3 regions of the Rhizobium laguerreae genome follow, and region 1 is predicted to be linked to each of the others. Evidence: predicted binding sites of a transcription regulator. Region 1 holds the regulator's gene; each other region holds the start of a gene.
The links. Region 1 encodes PhoB, which activates phosphate uptake and scavenging genes when phosphate is short. Its sites were predicted from a motif close to TGTCATNNANCTGTCAT; they were not measured.
Positions count from the first base shown of each region.

Region 2: the regulator PhoB is predicted to act here: its motif matches at 2,208-2,224, upstream of HFO71_RS03090 (PhoX family protein).
Region 3: the regulator PhoB is predicted to act here: its motif matches at 1,019-1,035, upstream of HFO71_RS23560 (YdcH family protein).

Region 1 is NZ_JAAXQT010000002.1:122,348-127,283, forward strand. Features, by position in the region: gene pstA (phosphate ABC transporter permease PstA) at 1-568, shown strand, start outside; gene pstB (phosphate ABC transporter ATP-binding protein PstB) at 584-1,399, shown strand; gene phoU (phosphate signaling complex protein PhoU) at 1,444-2,157, shown strand; gene phoB (phosphate regulon transcriptional regulator PhoB) at 2,291-2,974, shown strand; gene HFO71_RS07505 (GcrA family cell cycle regulator) at 3,297-3,830, opposite strand; gene HFO71_RS07510 (aspartate aminotransferase family protein) at 4,251-4,936, shown strand, end outside.
Region 2 is NZ_JAAXQT010000001.1:634,551-639,486, reverse strand. Features, by position in the region: gene HFO71_RS03090 (PhoX family protein) at 140-2,134, opposite strand; gene HFO71_RS03085 (hypothetical protein) at 2,459-2,743, shown strand; gene ilvC (ketol-acid reductoisomerase) at 2,859-3,878, opposite strand; gene HFO71_RS03075 (TetR/AcrR family transcriptional regulator) at 3,928-4,593, opposite strand; partial or broken gene HFO71_RS03070 (hypothetical protein) at 4,765-4,936, shown strand, end outside.
Region 3 is NZ_JAAXQT010000008.1:132,000-136,935, reverse strand. Features, by position in the region: gene HFO71_RS23575 (5-(carboxyamino)imidazole ribonucleotide synthase) at 1-198, opposite strand, end outside; gene purE (5-(carboxyamino)imidazole ribonucleotide mutase) at 195-689, opposite strand; gene HFO71_RS23565 (YdcH family protein) at 708-911, opposite strand; gene HFO71_RS23560 (YdcH family protein) at 1,141-1,314, shown strand; gene HFO71_RS23555 (ArsR/SmtB family transcription factor) at 1,521-1,781, opposite strand; gene HFO71_RS23550 (sulfite exporter TauE/SafE family protein) at 1,949-2,713, opposite strand; gene HFO71_RS23545 (thiamine phosphate synthase) at 2,821-3,474, shown strand; gene HFO71_RS23540 (tetratricopeptide repeat protein) at 3,485-4,567, shown strand; gene HFO71_RS23535 (chemotaxis protein) at 4,702-4,936, opposite strand, start outside.

The DNA.
Region 1 (4,936 bases):
GAAGAACAAGCTGACGGACCTGATCGAGGTCAACATCAACAACCTCGCCGCGGTGCCTTCGATCGTCTACGGTCTGCTCGGTCTTTCCGTCTTCATCAATTTCATCGGCCTGCCGCGCTCGGCCTCGCTGGTCGGCGGCCTGGTGCTGACGCTGATGACCCTGCCGACGATCATCATCGCGACGCGTGCGGCACTGCGCGCCGTGCCGCCGTCGATCCGCGCCGCAGCGCTCGGCCTTGGCGCTTCGAAGATGCAGATGGTGTTCCACCATGTGCTGCCGCTCGCCATGCCGGGCATCCTGACCGGCACGATCATCGGCCTGGCGCACGCGCTCGGCGAAACCGCGCCGCTGCTCCTGATCGGCATGGTCGCCTTCGTCGCCAATGCGCCGACGACACCGCTCGATCCCTCGACGGCTCTGCCCGTACAGGTCTATATGTGGGCCAACGAGGCAGAACGTGCCTTCGTTGAGCGTACTTCGGGTGCCATCATAGTCCTGCTCCTGTTCCTGATCGTCATGAACATGGGCGCCATCCTCTTGCGTCGTCGCTTCGAGCGCCGCTGGTAAACGGAGTTAAACATCATGAATATGTTGACGGAAGCTGCAGTTGAAAAGGCGCTGGATCAGAAGATGAGCAACGTCCCTTATAAGATGATCGGAAAGGATGTCTCGGTATACTACGGCGAGAAGCGCGCGCTTTTCGATGTGAACCTGAACGTCCGCGAAAACACCGTAACCGCTCTGATCGGCCCGTCCGGCTGCGGCAAGTCGACCTTCCTGCGGTGCCTCAACCGCATGAACGATACGATCGACGGCTGCCGCGTCACCGGCAAGATCACGCTTGATACCGACGATGTCTATGATCCCGATATTGACGTCGTCGAACTTCGCGCCCGCGTCGGCATGGTCTTCCAGAAGCCGAACCCGTTCCCGAAGACGATCTATGAAAACGTCTCCTACGGCCCGCGCATCCATGGCCTTGCCAAGTCGAAGGCCGATCTCGACCAGATCGTCGAAACCAGCCTGCAGCGCGCCGGCCTCTGGAACGAGGTCAAGGACCGCGTGCACGAATCCGGCACCGGCCTGTCGGGCGGTCAGCAGCAGCGCCTCTGCATTGCGCGTGCCGTCGCCGTCAGCCCTGAAGTCATCCTGATGGACGAGCCCTGCTCGGCGCTCGACCCGATCGCCACCGCCAAGGTCGAGGAACTGATCCACGAGTTGCGCGAGAACTACACGATCGTCATCGTCACCCACTCCATGCAGCAGGCCGCGCGTGTCTCGCAGCGCACCGCAATGTTCCACCTCGGCAATCTCGTCGAGGAGAACGACACCGACAAGATGTTCACCAATCCCGACGATCCGCGCACCCAGGACTACATCATGGGTCGCTTCGGTTGATTTTGGCGACACCAAGCCTTCCCGTTATTCGAGGATAAAGCCCCATGGCATCGACACATATTTTTTCTGCCTACGATGATGATTTGAAGTTCCTGTCCAGGCGGATTTCCGAAATGGGCGGCCTGGCCGAGCAGATGGTCAGCGAAGCCGTCCGCGCCCTCGTCAACGGCGATACCGCACTGGCGCAGAAGGTCATCTCCGACGATGTGATCCTCGATCACGCCGAACGCGAAATCGGCGACAAGGCGATCGTCACCATCGCCCGCCGTCAGCCGATGGCCTCGGACCTGCGTGAAATCATGGGTTCGATCCGCATCGCCGCCGATCTCGAACGCGTCGGCGACCTCGGCAAGAACACCGCCAAGCGCGTCATCGCCGTCCAAAGCACTGGCGTTCCCCGTAAGCTCGCCCGCGGCCTCGAGCATCTGTCCGAGCTGGCGCTCGTCCAGCTCAAGGAAGTACTCGATGTCTACACCAATCGTTCAGCCGACAAGGCGAATGCGATCCGTGAACGCGACAACGAGATCGACGCGATGTACACCTCGCTGTTTCGCGAACTCCTGACCTATATGATGGAGGATCCGCGCAACATCACCAGCTGCACGCATCTTCTCTTCTGCGCCAAGAATATCGAGCGCATCGGCGACCATGCCACCAACATCGCCGAGACGATCTTTTACATGACGACAGGCGCACAGCCGGAAGGCGATCGTCCGAAGGACGACAGCGCCAACACCGTAGGCGCGGTCACGGAATAACCGCCCGCATAGTTAGTTGCGTGCGCGCCCGTCCGGGCGCGCAAAGAGGTCGCAGCCAATTTCTGAATTTGCGCAGGATGAATTGCTTAAATCACCCCTGATTTAAGGATGATGCGCGAGGAGACCGACACGCATGATCCCGAGAGTTGCAGTTGTTGAAGACGAGGAAGCCCTCAGCGTGCTTCTTCGCTACAATCTCGAAGCGGAAGGCTTCGAGGTCGATACCATCCTTCGTGGCGACGAAGCCGAGATGAGGCTTCAGGAGCGCACGCCCGATCTTCTCATCCTCGATTGGATGCTGCCCGGTGTCTCCGGCATCGAGCTCTGCCGGCGCCTGCGCATGCGGCCCGAGACCGAGCGCCTGCCGATTATCATGCTGACGGCGCGCGGCGAGGAGAGCGAGCGCGTCCGCGGATTGTCGACGGGTGCCGACGATTATGTCGTCAAGCCCTTCTCGACCCCGGAACTCGTTGCCCGCGTCAAGGCGATGCTGCGCCGCGCCCGTCCCGAGGTGCTGTCGACGGTGCTGAAATGCGGCGATATCGAGCTCGACCGCGAAACCCATCGCGTCCATCGCAAGAGCCGCGAAGTCCGCCTCGGCCCCACCGAATTCCGCCTGCTGGAATTCCTGATGTCGTCGCCGGGCCGGGTGTTCTCCCGCTCGCAGCTTCTCGATGGCGTCTGGGGCCACGATATCTATGTCGACGAGCGCACCGTCGACGTCCATGTCGGCCGTCTGCGCAAGGCGCTGAATTTCTCCAACATGCAAGACGTCATCCGCACCGTCCGCGGCGCCGGTTATTCGATGGAAGCCTGAGGGCTTCCGTTCTGGTTACTGACAGAGTCGACCGACGATTTTTTCGTCGTGCTCGGGCTTGTCCCGCTGCTGTCCGGTTCGCGGCGATAGACCGCCCCTCATCCGGCTGCCGCCACCTTCTCCCCGCTCGCGGGGCGAAGGGACCCGCTGCGACGTCTCCGTTCCCCGTCCTCCACCTCTCCTGTGGCACGTCCCCTCGCCCCGTTTACGGGGAGAGAGTTAGGGTGAGGGGCAGCCATCCCGCAATAAGCGCTTCCATCCACTCGCATAAAAAAACGGGCCACTCGGCCCGCTTTCTGCATTCTAAACGATGTTCGCTCGTTCAGCTGGCCCGCGCCGCTGCCCGGCGGCGTTCATTCACCGGCTGGTAGGCGAGTTTCTGGTGATAGCCGCAATAAGGCGAATTGTCGGGGGATTCGCAGCCGCAGAAATGGAAGTCGTCCTTCAGCGGATCGCCGACTGGCCACTTGCAGGTGCGTTCGGTCAGTTCCGTCAGGCCGAGGCGGCGCGAAATCGGCACCACCACGTTGCCCCTCGGCACGTATTCCATTTCCTCGATCGTTTCGATCTCGATCTCTTCCTTCAGCATCGTCGCGCCCTGCTGGCGGGTGACGGTGCGGGTCGTGATCCGGGAGGCGTAGTTCGGTGCGCGCGGCGCCGATGTGTTGCGCTTCGGCGTTCGCGCCGCGGTGTTGGTGCCGCCGGCCTTGGCACGGCCGGGAAGGCACAGCCGGTGCACTTTGCCGATGACCGCGTTTCTGCTGACCCCACCGAGCTGCGCAGCAATCTGGCTGGCGCTCAGTCCTTCGGCCCAAAGCTTCTTGAGTTTCTCGACCCGCTCGTCTGTCCAGTTCATGCCCTGTCTCCACCTTTTGCGTTGGTGATGGCAGAATCCCTCACCGTTGTCCCGGGAGCTCCGAAACAAGAAACGCTTGATCAATTTTGGTGACTAGTTCCGCCGCATGCAGTCTAGTAATTGATCTTTAACCTAGTGTGAGGCTGACTCCGTGACAAGAGTCGCATGAATCCGGATGAATCGAATTCGTAGTTTTCCCCAACTTGCTGCCCCTGCGTGTCATTTCTGCAATAATGCCTGTTGATGACTGAAAATGCCGCTGTACACCCTTGCTGCATACGCTAAGGGCGCCGTTTTGTTGACATTGCAGCGCGAAAAGGAAATAGTGCCACTCGCCGCCGCAAGGCGGCATTTTTGATTTTTCGGGCCTGGTTTCCTTAGCCGGAGTCATTGCCCGGCAACTTTGATGGAGATCGCGCCATGGCTGAAGCCGCGCCGCTTTATGACACCTATTCTCGTGCCCCGCTGCGGTTCGAGCGAGGCGAGGGCGTGTGGCTGATCACCGAAAGCGGCGAGCGATATCTCGATTTCGGCGCCGGCGTCGCCGTCACGTCAGTCGGCCACAGCAATCCGCATGTGGTCGGCGCATTGAAGGAGCAGGCCGACAAGGTCTGGCACCTGTCGAACATCTATGAGATCCCCGGCCAGGAGCGTCTGGCAAAGCGCCTGACGGACGCCACCTTCGCCGACAAGGTGTTCTTCACCAATTCAGGCGCCGAGGCGCTCGAATGCGCAATCAAGACGGCGCGCCGCTATCAGTTTTCCAAGGGCCATCCCGAGCGCTTCCATATCATCACCTTCGAAGGCGCCTTCCACGGACGGACGCTGGCGACGATCGCCGCCGGCGGCCAGGAGAAATATCTCGAAGGCTTCGGCCCCAAGGCGCCAGGTTTCGATCAGGTGGCTTTCGGCGACATCGAAGCGGTCCGCGCCGCGATCACCGAGGCGACGGCTGGCATCCTCATCGAGCCCGTGCAGGGCGAGGGCGGCGTCCGTCCCGCCACGCCTGAGTTCATGAAGGCGCTTCGCCAGCTCTGCGACGACAACGGCCTGCTGCTGATTCTCGACGAGGTCCAGACCGGCGTCGGCCGCACCGGCAAGCTCTT
Region 2 (4,936 bases), on a different contig from region 1:
GATACGACGGCCACGCCCGTGCTCAAAATGAGAGCTACATAACGCACATACGGGCGCGGCGACAGGCGGCCGGAAGATGGGCTCATCCACGGCCGCCAGAGGGCATTTACAGCGAGGTGGCAGCCTCCGTGTTCAACCGTCAGACGGCAATCTTGCCACCGCCAATCTTGGTGATGGCGACGACCGCAGGCCGCACTGGCATGCCGGGCTTGAAGTCCGGCCAGCGGGTCGAAAGGTCCTCGTAATAGGACGGGCGGCCATGGCCCGGCCAGTCCTCGCCGCCATCGGCGGGATGCTGCACGGCGACGAAGGCGGTCTCGTCGTCCGGCGTGAAAAGCGGGCCGCACATTTCGGCGCCGACCGGCACGCGGAAGAACAGCTTCGAAGTGGCGCGCGCCGCCCCTTCCGTATCGACGGCCCACAGACCGTCGGTGCGGCCGGTGGCCTTGTTGTTGTTGCCGTCGGTCGAAACCCAGAGGCGGCCGGCAGCATCGACGGCGCAGTTGTCGGGCATGCCGAACCAGCCGTTCTTGGTCGTTTCGGTGGAGAAGGTCGCACCGACGGCCGCAACCGAGGGATCGCCGCACTTCAGGAGCACTTCCCACTTGCCCGATGTGGCAGTGAAATCGCCGTCGTTTTCAGAGATCTCGATGATGTGGCCGAAGGCGTTTTCCGCGCGCGGATTTGCGGCATCCACCTGGTCGGCCTTGCGGCGGGTGTTGTTGGTCAGCATGACATAGACCTTGCCGTTGACGCTGTTCGGCTGGACGTCTTCCGGGCGGTCCATCTTGGTGGCGCCGAGCGCGTCACCGGAGCGACGACATTCGATCAGCACATCGGCCTGGCTGGTGAAGCCGTTTTCCGCCGTCAGCGGACCCTGGCCGAAGACCATCGGCAGCCACTGCATGGTGCCGTCCTCGTTGAACTTGGCGACATGGAGCGTGCCGCTGTCGAGCAGGTTCATGTTGGCGGCGCGGTCGTTCGGGTTGAATGTCCCGTCGGTCACGAACTTGTAGACATAGTCGAAACGCTCGTCGTCGCCGAGATAGAAGACGACTTTGCCGTTCTTGGCGACGATCGACTCGGCGCCCTCATGCTTGGTGCGGCCGAGCGCCGTGCGCTTCTTCGGCGCCGACGTCGGGTCCATGGCGTCGACCTCGACGATCCAGCCGAAACGGTTCGGCTCGTTCGGCTCCTTGGAAAGATCGAAGCGGTCGTAGAAATTGGCCCACTCGTAGGCGCCTTCCGGAACGCCATAACGCTTATAGTTCGGGGCTTCCTTGTGACCTTCCGGCAGCGCGCCGGAGAAATAGCCGTGGAAGTTCTCTTCGGCCATGATGTAGGTGCCCCAGGGCGTGACGCCGCCGGCGCAGTTGTTGATCGTGCCGATGGCGCGGGTGCCGGTCCCGTCGGCACTAGTCTTCAGGCGGTCGTTTCCGGCGGCGGGGCCGGTAATTTCCATCGGCGTGTTGGCGGTGATGCGGCGATTGTACTTGCCGTCGGCGATGACCTGCCACTTGCCACCCGTCTTGCGGATCTCCACGATGGTGCCGCCGTGGGCCGCCATCTCGACATCCACCTGCTCCTTGCTGAGCGCGCCCTGCTTGATCTTGCCGTCGACCACCTGGACGAGGCCGGGGAACATCAGATGCGGGTTCGTGTATTCATGATTGACGACGAGCAGGCCGTGCTCGCTGGATCCTTCGAGCGGAATGAAGCCGACATAATCATTGTTGTAGCCGAACTGCTTGTTCTGTGCATCGGCCGTCTGCTTCGCCGGATCGAATTGCGGGGCACCCGGCAGCACGGCATCGCCCCAGCGCAGCAGAATTTCGGCATCATACCCTTCAGCGATATGATGCTTGTCATCGACGCCGGCCTCCACTTCGGAGAAGTTGAAGGCAGACCCTTTATTGTCTGCAGCGCGCGCCTCGTCCGCGCTCATCAGCGCGATCGGGCTTACCGTGGCTGCAATGGCGGAAACGGCAAGCGAGCCCTGCAGAAAATTGCGGCGTGAAAAACGCTTGCCGATGATTTCACCCATCGTCGGATTGGCGCTGGTGTTGTGGCCGTCACCATCCGCGTCTTCGAGCTGAGTCGTCGGGAAAATCCTCTGGGAAAGATGCTCGTTCATCCAATGCCTCCACGGTTAAAAACTGGTGTCAAATTGTCTTGTTTTAGATCCGTTCTAAACCTAGAGGCACGATATTACGGTTTTGCGACAGGAACGTCTTCGGGATGCTGTTCTCTCTCTCTCTCTCTCTCTCTCTCTCTCTCTCTCTCTCTCTCTCTCTCTCTCTCTCTCTCTCAGGCGGAAGCGACACGGCTCAATGAAGGCCAAGACCGGGCATTGCCGTGGTCGGCACGTTGCTTCCGCTCTATGATTCCTGCGTCATGAAGATGAGACAATGGACCGCGCGACGAGCTCTCCGACACGAATGAGGCTTTCGAGCGCGCCTTGACCGGTCCCTATGCCGGGTTTGCGACGCCTCAGGTCCACCAGATGCGTGGCCATGCCACGATCCAGGGAGGCCTCCCCTGTAGCGGAGAAGCATCAAGCCTCGCCGCCTCGCAAGGCTTTGGCGAGCTGGACGACCCGGGCGGCTGGATTGTTCTCGCGGGGCCGCGCGCCGGCTCGGCAACGGGTCGCGTCTTTTGGGACGCCAGCGATCTCGTCATCATGGCTCCGGCCGCTGACGTTGCAGCCCGAAGCTTCGACTATTGCGTGCTCTTGTCCGGTTAGTCCGACACAAGCGGAAAGCCGCTACCGATGGCAACGGCTTGGCAGGACGATATGCACGGAGGATAACCGCAAAGCGCGCCGCATGAACCAGGTTCGATGCGGCGCGGAAAATCGCTTAGTTGACCGACTTATCGACCAGCTTGTTCTTGCCGATCCAGGGCATCATGCCGCGCAGCTTGGCGCCGACTTCTTCGATCGGGTGGCTGTCGTTCAGGCGGCGGATGCCCTTGAAGCGCGAGCCGCCGGCGCGGTATTCCTGCATCCAATCGGACGTGAACTTGCCGGTCTGGATGTCCTTGAGGACGCGCTTCATCTCGGCCTTGGTCTCGGCAGTGATGATGCGCGGACCGGAGACATATTCGCCCCACTCGGCCGTGTTGGAGATCGAGTAGTTCATGTTGGCGATGCCACCTTCATAGATCAGGTCGACGATGAGCTTCACTTCGTGCAGGCACTCGAAATAGGCCATCTCGGGCGCGTAACCGGCTTCGGTGAGCGTTTCGAAACCGGCGCGGATGAGCTCGACGAGACCGCCGCAGAGAACGACCTGTTCGCCGAAGAGGTCGGTTTCGCACTCTTCGCGGAAGTTGGTTTCGATAATGCCCGAACGGCCGCCGCCGACGCCACAGGCGTAGGAGAGAGCGAGTTCAAGCGCATTGCCCGAAGCGTTCTGGTGAACAGCAACGAGGCAGGGAACGCCGCCGCCCTTCTGGTATTCGCCGCGAACCGTGTGGCCCGGGCCCTTCGGTGCGATCATGACGACGTCGACCGAAGCCTTCGGCTCGATGAGGCCGAAGTGAACGTTGAGGCCGTGAGCGAAGGCGATGGCTGCGCCATCGCGGATGTTGCCGGCGATGTCGGCCTTGTAGATGTCGGCCTGCAGTTCGTCCGGGGTCGCCATCATCATCAGGTCCGCCCAGGCGGCAGCTTCGGCAACCGTCATGACCTTGAAGCCATCGGCTTCGGCCTTCTTGACGGTCGGCGAACCGGCCTTGAGTGCGATGACGACGTTCTGTGCGCCGCTGTCCTTGAGGTTCAGCGCATGGGCACGCCCCTGCGAACCATAGCCGATGACGGCGACCTTCTTGGCCTTGATGAGGTTAAGATCGGCATCACGATCGTAATAGACGCGCATTTGAAGTTCCTTCCCTTTGCTTGTCTTGTTGACTGTCATTAAAGCGGAATCAGCCGAGAACCGGCATCTCCGCCAGAACCTTGTCCGTGCCATAAAGCCTGAGGAAGGCGGTGACCGCCCTCTCCGCCTGGCGTGCGGTATCCTTGAGGCCTGGTTCGCCGAGCAGCATGCGCACATGCAGGTCGGAGACAACAAGGCCGTAAAGCGTGTGATAAGCCTCGTCGGCATCGGCAAAACGCAGGAGCCCTGCCCTTTTGCCGGCATCGATCAGCGCCATGGCGCGCCGGTCGATCTGGCGACGGCCGCGCTCGAGCAGCAGTTTGCCGAGTTTCGAGCCGTCGCGGTTCGACTGGCCGATCGCCAGCCGGTTGAGCGCCAGCGAGACGTCGCCGGCAAGCACCTCCAACAGGTCACGCGCAAAAATGACGACATGGTCGTGCAGGCTCGCCGCCGTCAGCCGCTCGCCGTTGCGCTCGAAGGTGCGCACCTTGCTGGCCTGATAGGCGATCATCGCCGACAGCAGCCCATCGCGATCGCCGAACCACTTGTAGAGGCTTTCCTTCGAGCAATTGGCGGCTCGCGCCACGCCCGAGGTCGTCAGCGCCTTCTCGCCGCCATCGACGAGCAACTGCAGCGCCTGCTCCAGAACGGCGTTCTGGCGCGGCGAAAATTCGCTCGGCTCTGCGGTATCGACGGACACGGTCATGGCTCCCATATACGTACCGTACGGTACGGTTCGTGAGATTTATGCGACAAACCGATCAGGTCGTCAAGAAGCCGCGACAGATTTTTTATACGGGAAAGCTGGATAAGACACCAGAATTGGATAGGCGCACTACATCAGGGACCGCATAATGCCGCACCACGCCATTTGCCGGAGCCTTCCATGCCGCGCCTGCCTGCAGCCCTTCTCCTCGCCGGAACGATGCTTCTGGGAACTGCGCTTCCGAGCACCGGCGCCTTCCCCCAGTCGGAAAACGAGGTCTATAACCGCATCGAGGAACTGCACGGCGATGCCGCGAGCTTCGATCGGCCGCTGCGCCGACTCGTTCGGGCGA
Region 3 (4,936 bases), on a different contig from region 1:
GTCGCAGATATCGGCGAGTTCGGCCAGTGCCAAGGGATCGTCATAGGCGGCGGTAATCTGCCGGTTGGCGAGCTGGGCGGCCGGACAGTCCGCCTGCGGCTCGAGGATGACCGTGCGAAAATTCAACCTGGCGGCGGCAATGGCCAGCATGCGGCCGAGCTGGCCGCCGCCGATAATGCCGATCGTTCTCGCCGTCATAGATCGTCCATCGGGTATTCGGCGACGGCAGCACTCTGGCGCTCGCGCCATTCGTCGAGCCGGTCGGCGATTTCTTCGTCGGAAAGGGCAAGCACGGCGGCGGCGAGAAGGGCGGCGTTGACTGCGCCGGCCTTGCCGATGGCGAGCGTGCCGACGGGAATACCGGCCGGCATCTGCACGATGGAAAGGAGGCTGTCCTGGCCGGACAGAGCTTTTGATTGAACCGGCACGCCGAAGACCGGCAGCGGCGTCATTGCGGCGGTCATGCCCGGCAGGTGGGCGGCGCCGCCGGCGCCGGCGATGATGACCTTGAAGCCCTCCGCACGTGCGCCCTTGGCGAAATTGACCAGCCGGTCGACTGTGCGGTGCGCCGAAATGATGCGCGCGTCATAGGGAATTTCCAGCGCCTCCAGCGTGTCGGCGGCGTTTTTCATGGTCTCCCAGTCGGACTGGCTGCCCATGATGATGGCGACGGGTGGTCTGTCTGTCATCGTTGCTGCTATTCCCTCTCAGGCGATGATGTCAGGGATGATCTGATCTTCCAGCTTGGAGAGCCTGTCCTTGATAACGAGCTTCTTCTTTTTCATGCGCTGGATCCGCAGAGCATCGCATCCGGTCTGAATCATGGCGTTGATCGCGGCGTCGAAATCCTCGTGCTCCTGGCGCAGGCGCGCCACTATGAGCCTGATTTCCGCCTGTTCCTGATCGGCCATATACATTCCCCGTTTATCGTCCTTGGACCTTGTCCGATCTGGCGATGATTTCCGCAAGCTCCTATCACCAAATACAGGTAACGGCTAGTTAGTCTCGATCATGAAATTGCCATGCAGTCTTCATCTTTTGGCCTTCGACAAGCCGTCAAAAATATGTCACAGTCCCGCCCGTTGACACCTTGATCCCCGACGATGTTGGCCGGGGAGGGTAAGAGGAAGGAAGGGTCATATGACTGTTCAAGCTCATCTTGAGTCACTCCAGAAAAAGCATGTCGCTCTCGAGGAGGAGTTGCACGCGCTCAGAACATCTCCCTCTATTTCCGATACGGAACTTGCCGAATGCAAGCGCCGCAAGCTGCGCATCAAGGACGAGATTCAGCGTCTTAAGTCATCCGTCCACTAATCTTCCCAAGGGTCGCCGGGCGATCATCTTGCGCAACAAGGTAAATCCATCCATTCCACCAAAAATTTGCAAGAACCGGTGATTTGACACCATATTTGCGCCAGTCCGATGCATCCGGCATCGTGGCTGGCGCTTTTGCGTCTGTCACGTCTCACATCGCATCCTTATGATTCGCATCGTATCCCCAGATCTTACGGGAACATGCATCAGGCCCAGAACTGATCCAGCCACAAATTGAGCTTGTCGAAGCCACGGTTATTGACTGCATAGATGCGTTTGGTGCCTTCCGAGGTCACGGAAACGAGATTGCTGTCGAGAAGCGCCTTCAGGTGCTGCGAAACAGCAGGACGGCTGATCGGCAGGCCTTCGGCGAGCTCGTTGACCGTCCGTGGCGCGCGACGCAATTCCTCCAGCAGAAACCGCCGGTTCGGATCGGCAATCGCAGAGAAAGGGTCCGTGTTCGACATGGCGGGAACGCTACGTCAAACCGGCGGCACCAGCAAGGAAATTGTGCATTGCAGCGTGTTGCCGCAAAATTCCTTAAATCGAGATCGATCTAAGGAATTATGCAGCAATTCAAAGTGCTGCAGCGTCCTTTGCGCGCCTGAAGAGACGCGCGGCGCTGTAGGGCCTCTTACCAGCCAAGGCCCTCGCGCACGATCAGGAAGGCGGCGATCAGCGCCATTGCATACATGAAGGGATAGAAGATCTGTGGCTTCATGCGGCGCACGCACCAGGCGCCGGCGGTGGTGGCGAGCGGGGCGAAGGGCAGAAGCGTTGCGGAGGTCGCAAGGTTCTGGGTGCCGAGTTGACCGAGCGCGAAATAGGGGATCAGCTTGATGGCGTTGAGGATTGCGAAGAAGCGCACGCTGGTGCCGGTATATTCACGTGGCTGTAATTTGAGCGGCAGGGCATAGATCTGGAAGGGCGCGCCGCCGGCATGGGCGACGAAGCTGCCGTAACCGGAAAATGTGCCCCAGAGGTTGGCGGCCACCGGCCGTTGGCTGCGCGGCGGCACCACCTTGCCGGCGCCCGGGCCGAAATTGCTCCAGAAATAGCGCAGGCAGAAGAGGATGGTCACCGCGCCGATGACGATACGCAGCATGTTGCCCGGAACCAGCGCCGAGGTCGCCCAGCCCAGCGCAATGCCGATGAAGGCGCCTGGCAGCATGATCTTCAGCGTCGCCCAGTCGCCATGCTTGCGCCAGATGACAAGCGAAATCATGTCCATGAAGACCAGGATCGGCAGCAGGATGGCGGCCGCCTCGACCGGCGAGACGACGAGGGCGAGAAAGGGCAAGCCGATCAGCGACAAAGCGTCGCCCATGCCGCCTTTTGCGAGGCCCACCAGCAGAACGGCGGGCACGGCGGCGTAGTAGAATGACAAATCCTGCGGCATGCTTTCGACGTCCTCCTCTTGCAAGCCTCGTCTAACGGAACTACTCACACAAAACGAGTGCGGATCCCACATTTCGAAGGGGAATTCGCAGGAAACGGAAAGACCCCATGACCGAACCGGAAAACCGCTGCCGCCTTGTGCTCATCGTAGCCGATATCGCCGATGCCGATGAACAGGCAAAGATCGTCGCCGACGCGCTGAAGGGCGGCGATGTCGCTTCGGTGATCGTGCCGCAATATGGGCTTGACGACGGCACCTTCCAGAAACATGCCGAAAAGCTGGTGCCGCTGATCCAGGACGCTGGCGCCGCCGCGCTGATTGCGGGTGACAGCCGTGTCGCAGGCCGGGCGAAGGCCGACGGCCTGCACCTTTCCGGCAATGCTGAGGCCCTTTCGGAGGCGATCGACAAACATGCGCCGAAGCTGATCGTCGGCGGCGGCAACGCAGCTGACCGGCACCATGCGCTGGAGATCGGCGAAGTCAGGCCGGACTATATCTTCTTCGGCAAGCTCGACGGGGACATCAAGCCGGAGGCGCATCCGAAGAACCTGGCGCTCGGCGAATGGTGGGCCTCGATGATCGAGATCCCCTGCATCGTCATGGGCGGCACCGATCCAGCCTCGGCGCTCGCCGTCGCCGAGACCGGAGCGGAGTTCGTGGCGATGCGGCTGGCGGTTTTCGCCGAGCCCGCCCGGGCGCCGGCTATCGTTGCCGAGATCAATGCGTTGCTTGACGAAAAAGCGCCACGGTTTGAGGATTGAAATCGCGCTCATGCCGATCCCGCCCGCCCGTCTTTTGAAATATTTCCTCGCCGGTATGGCCGCCTTCCTTGCGGCCGGGCCGAATGTTGCCATGGCGCAGGTGCCGGACAGCGTCATCAGTCAGCCGGGTACGGGACCGGCTTCGACCTTCCGCACCGACCGGCCTTCCAGCCCGGGCGTGCAACCCTCCGATGGTGTCGGCGTATTCGACCGCATGGGCGCGAAGCTGCCGGACCTGCCGCCGGAGAAGGATTACAAGGGGCCGATCGACGAGGCTTACGGCGCCTTCCAGCGCGGTTATTACCTGACGGCAATGGACAAGGCGCTGCCGCGCGCCCAGCTCGGCGATCCGGCGGCGCAGACGCTGATCGGCGAAATCCTCTCGCAGGGCCTCGGCGTCAAGAAGGACGTGAAGAACGCTGCCTTTTGGTACGGCAAGGCGGCCGAAGGCGGCGACGCGGCGGCGATGTTTAAATATGCGCTGATCCTGATGGAAGGCGAGGGCGTGCCGCGTGACAAGGTCAAGGCCGACGACTACATGCACAAGGCGGCCGAGGCGGGCAATCCTTCGGCGGAATTCAACTGGGCACAGCTTCTCATCGCCGACAATCCCGGCGAAAAGGGACTGAAGCTGGCGCTGCCATTCTATGAGAAATCGGCCGAGCAGGGCATTGCCGATTCGCAATACGCCGTGGCGCAGATCTATGCGACGCTGAAGGACCTGCCGGAAGAAAAGAAGAAGCTCGCCCGCGAATGGATGGTACGCGCCGCGCGCGCCGGCTTCGACACGGCCCAGCTCGATCTCGGTATCTGGTTCGTCAACGGCGTCGGCGGGCCAAAGGATTACGTCAAGGGCTTCGAATGGCTGAAACTTGCCGCCAATGGCGGCAATGTCGCCGCGCAGAACAAGCTCGCCCATCTCTATATCAACGCGATCGGCACGGCGCCCAATCCGATCGAGGCGGCGAAGTGGTACGTGCTGTCGCGCCGGGCCGGGCTCGCCGATCCGGCGCTCGAGGATTTCTACCTCGGCATCGAGGACACCCAGCAGAAGGCGGCGATCGACGCCGCCAACAAGTTTCGGCGGCGATAGCGGCCGCTTGGCGACCCGGCCGACGAGGCGGACGGGCTCCTGCATAGTCCCTTAAATCTGATCGATTTAGGCATCATGCGGCTACAGCATCCTTCGCGCGTCTGAAAAGACGTGCGGCACTGTAGCGGTCCAACCTAAAAAAGCGCATCGGCGAAGAGGTCTTCATCGTTTTTGGCTTTGGCGGTTTCGGCGGGAGCGGAGGTGCTGTCCTCGCTCGCCGGAATGATGCCGCGATGAATGCTGCGCTCCTGGACCATCGTATAGTGTTTGAAGATCTTGCGGTCGAGCGGTGCGATCGTCTCTGCGAGATCGGAGATATCGGCGACATCGGTGCCGACGACGCCTTCGAGCATATCGGCGCAGCCGGCA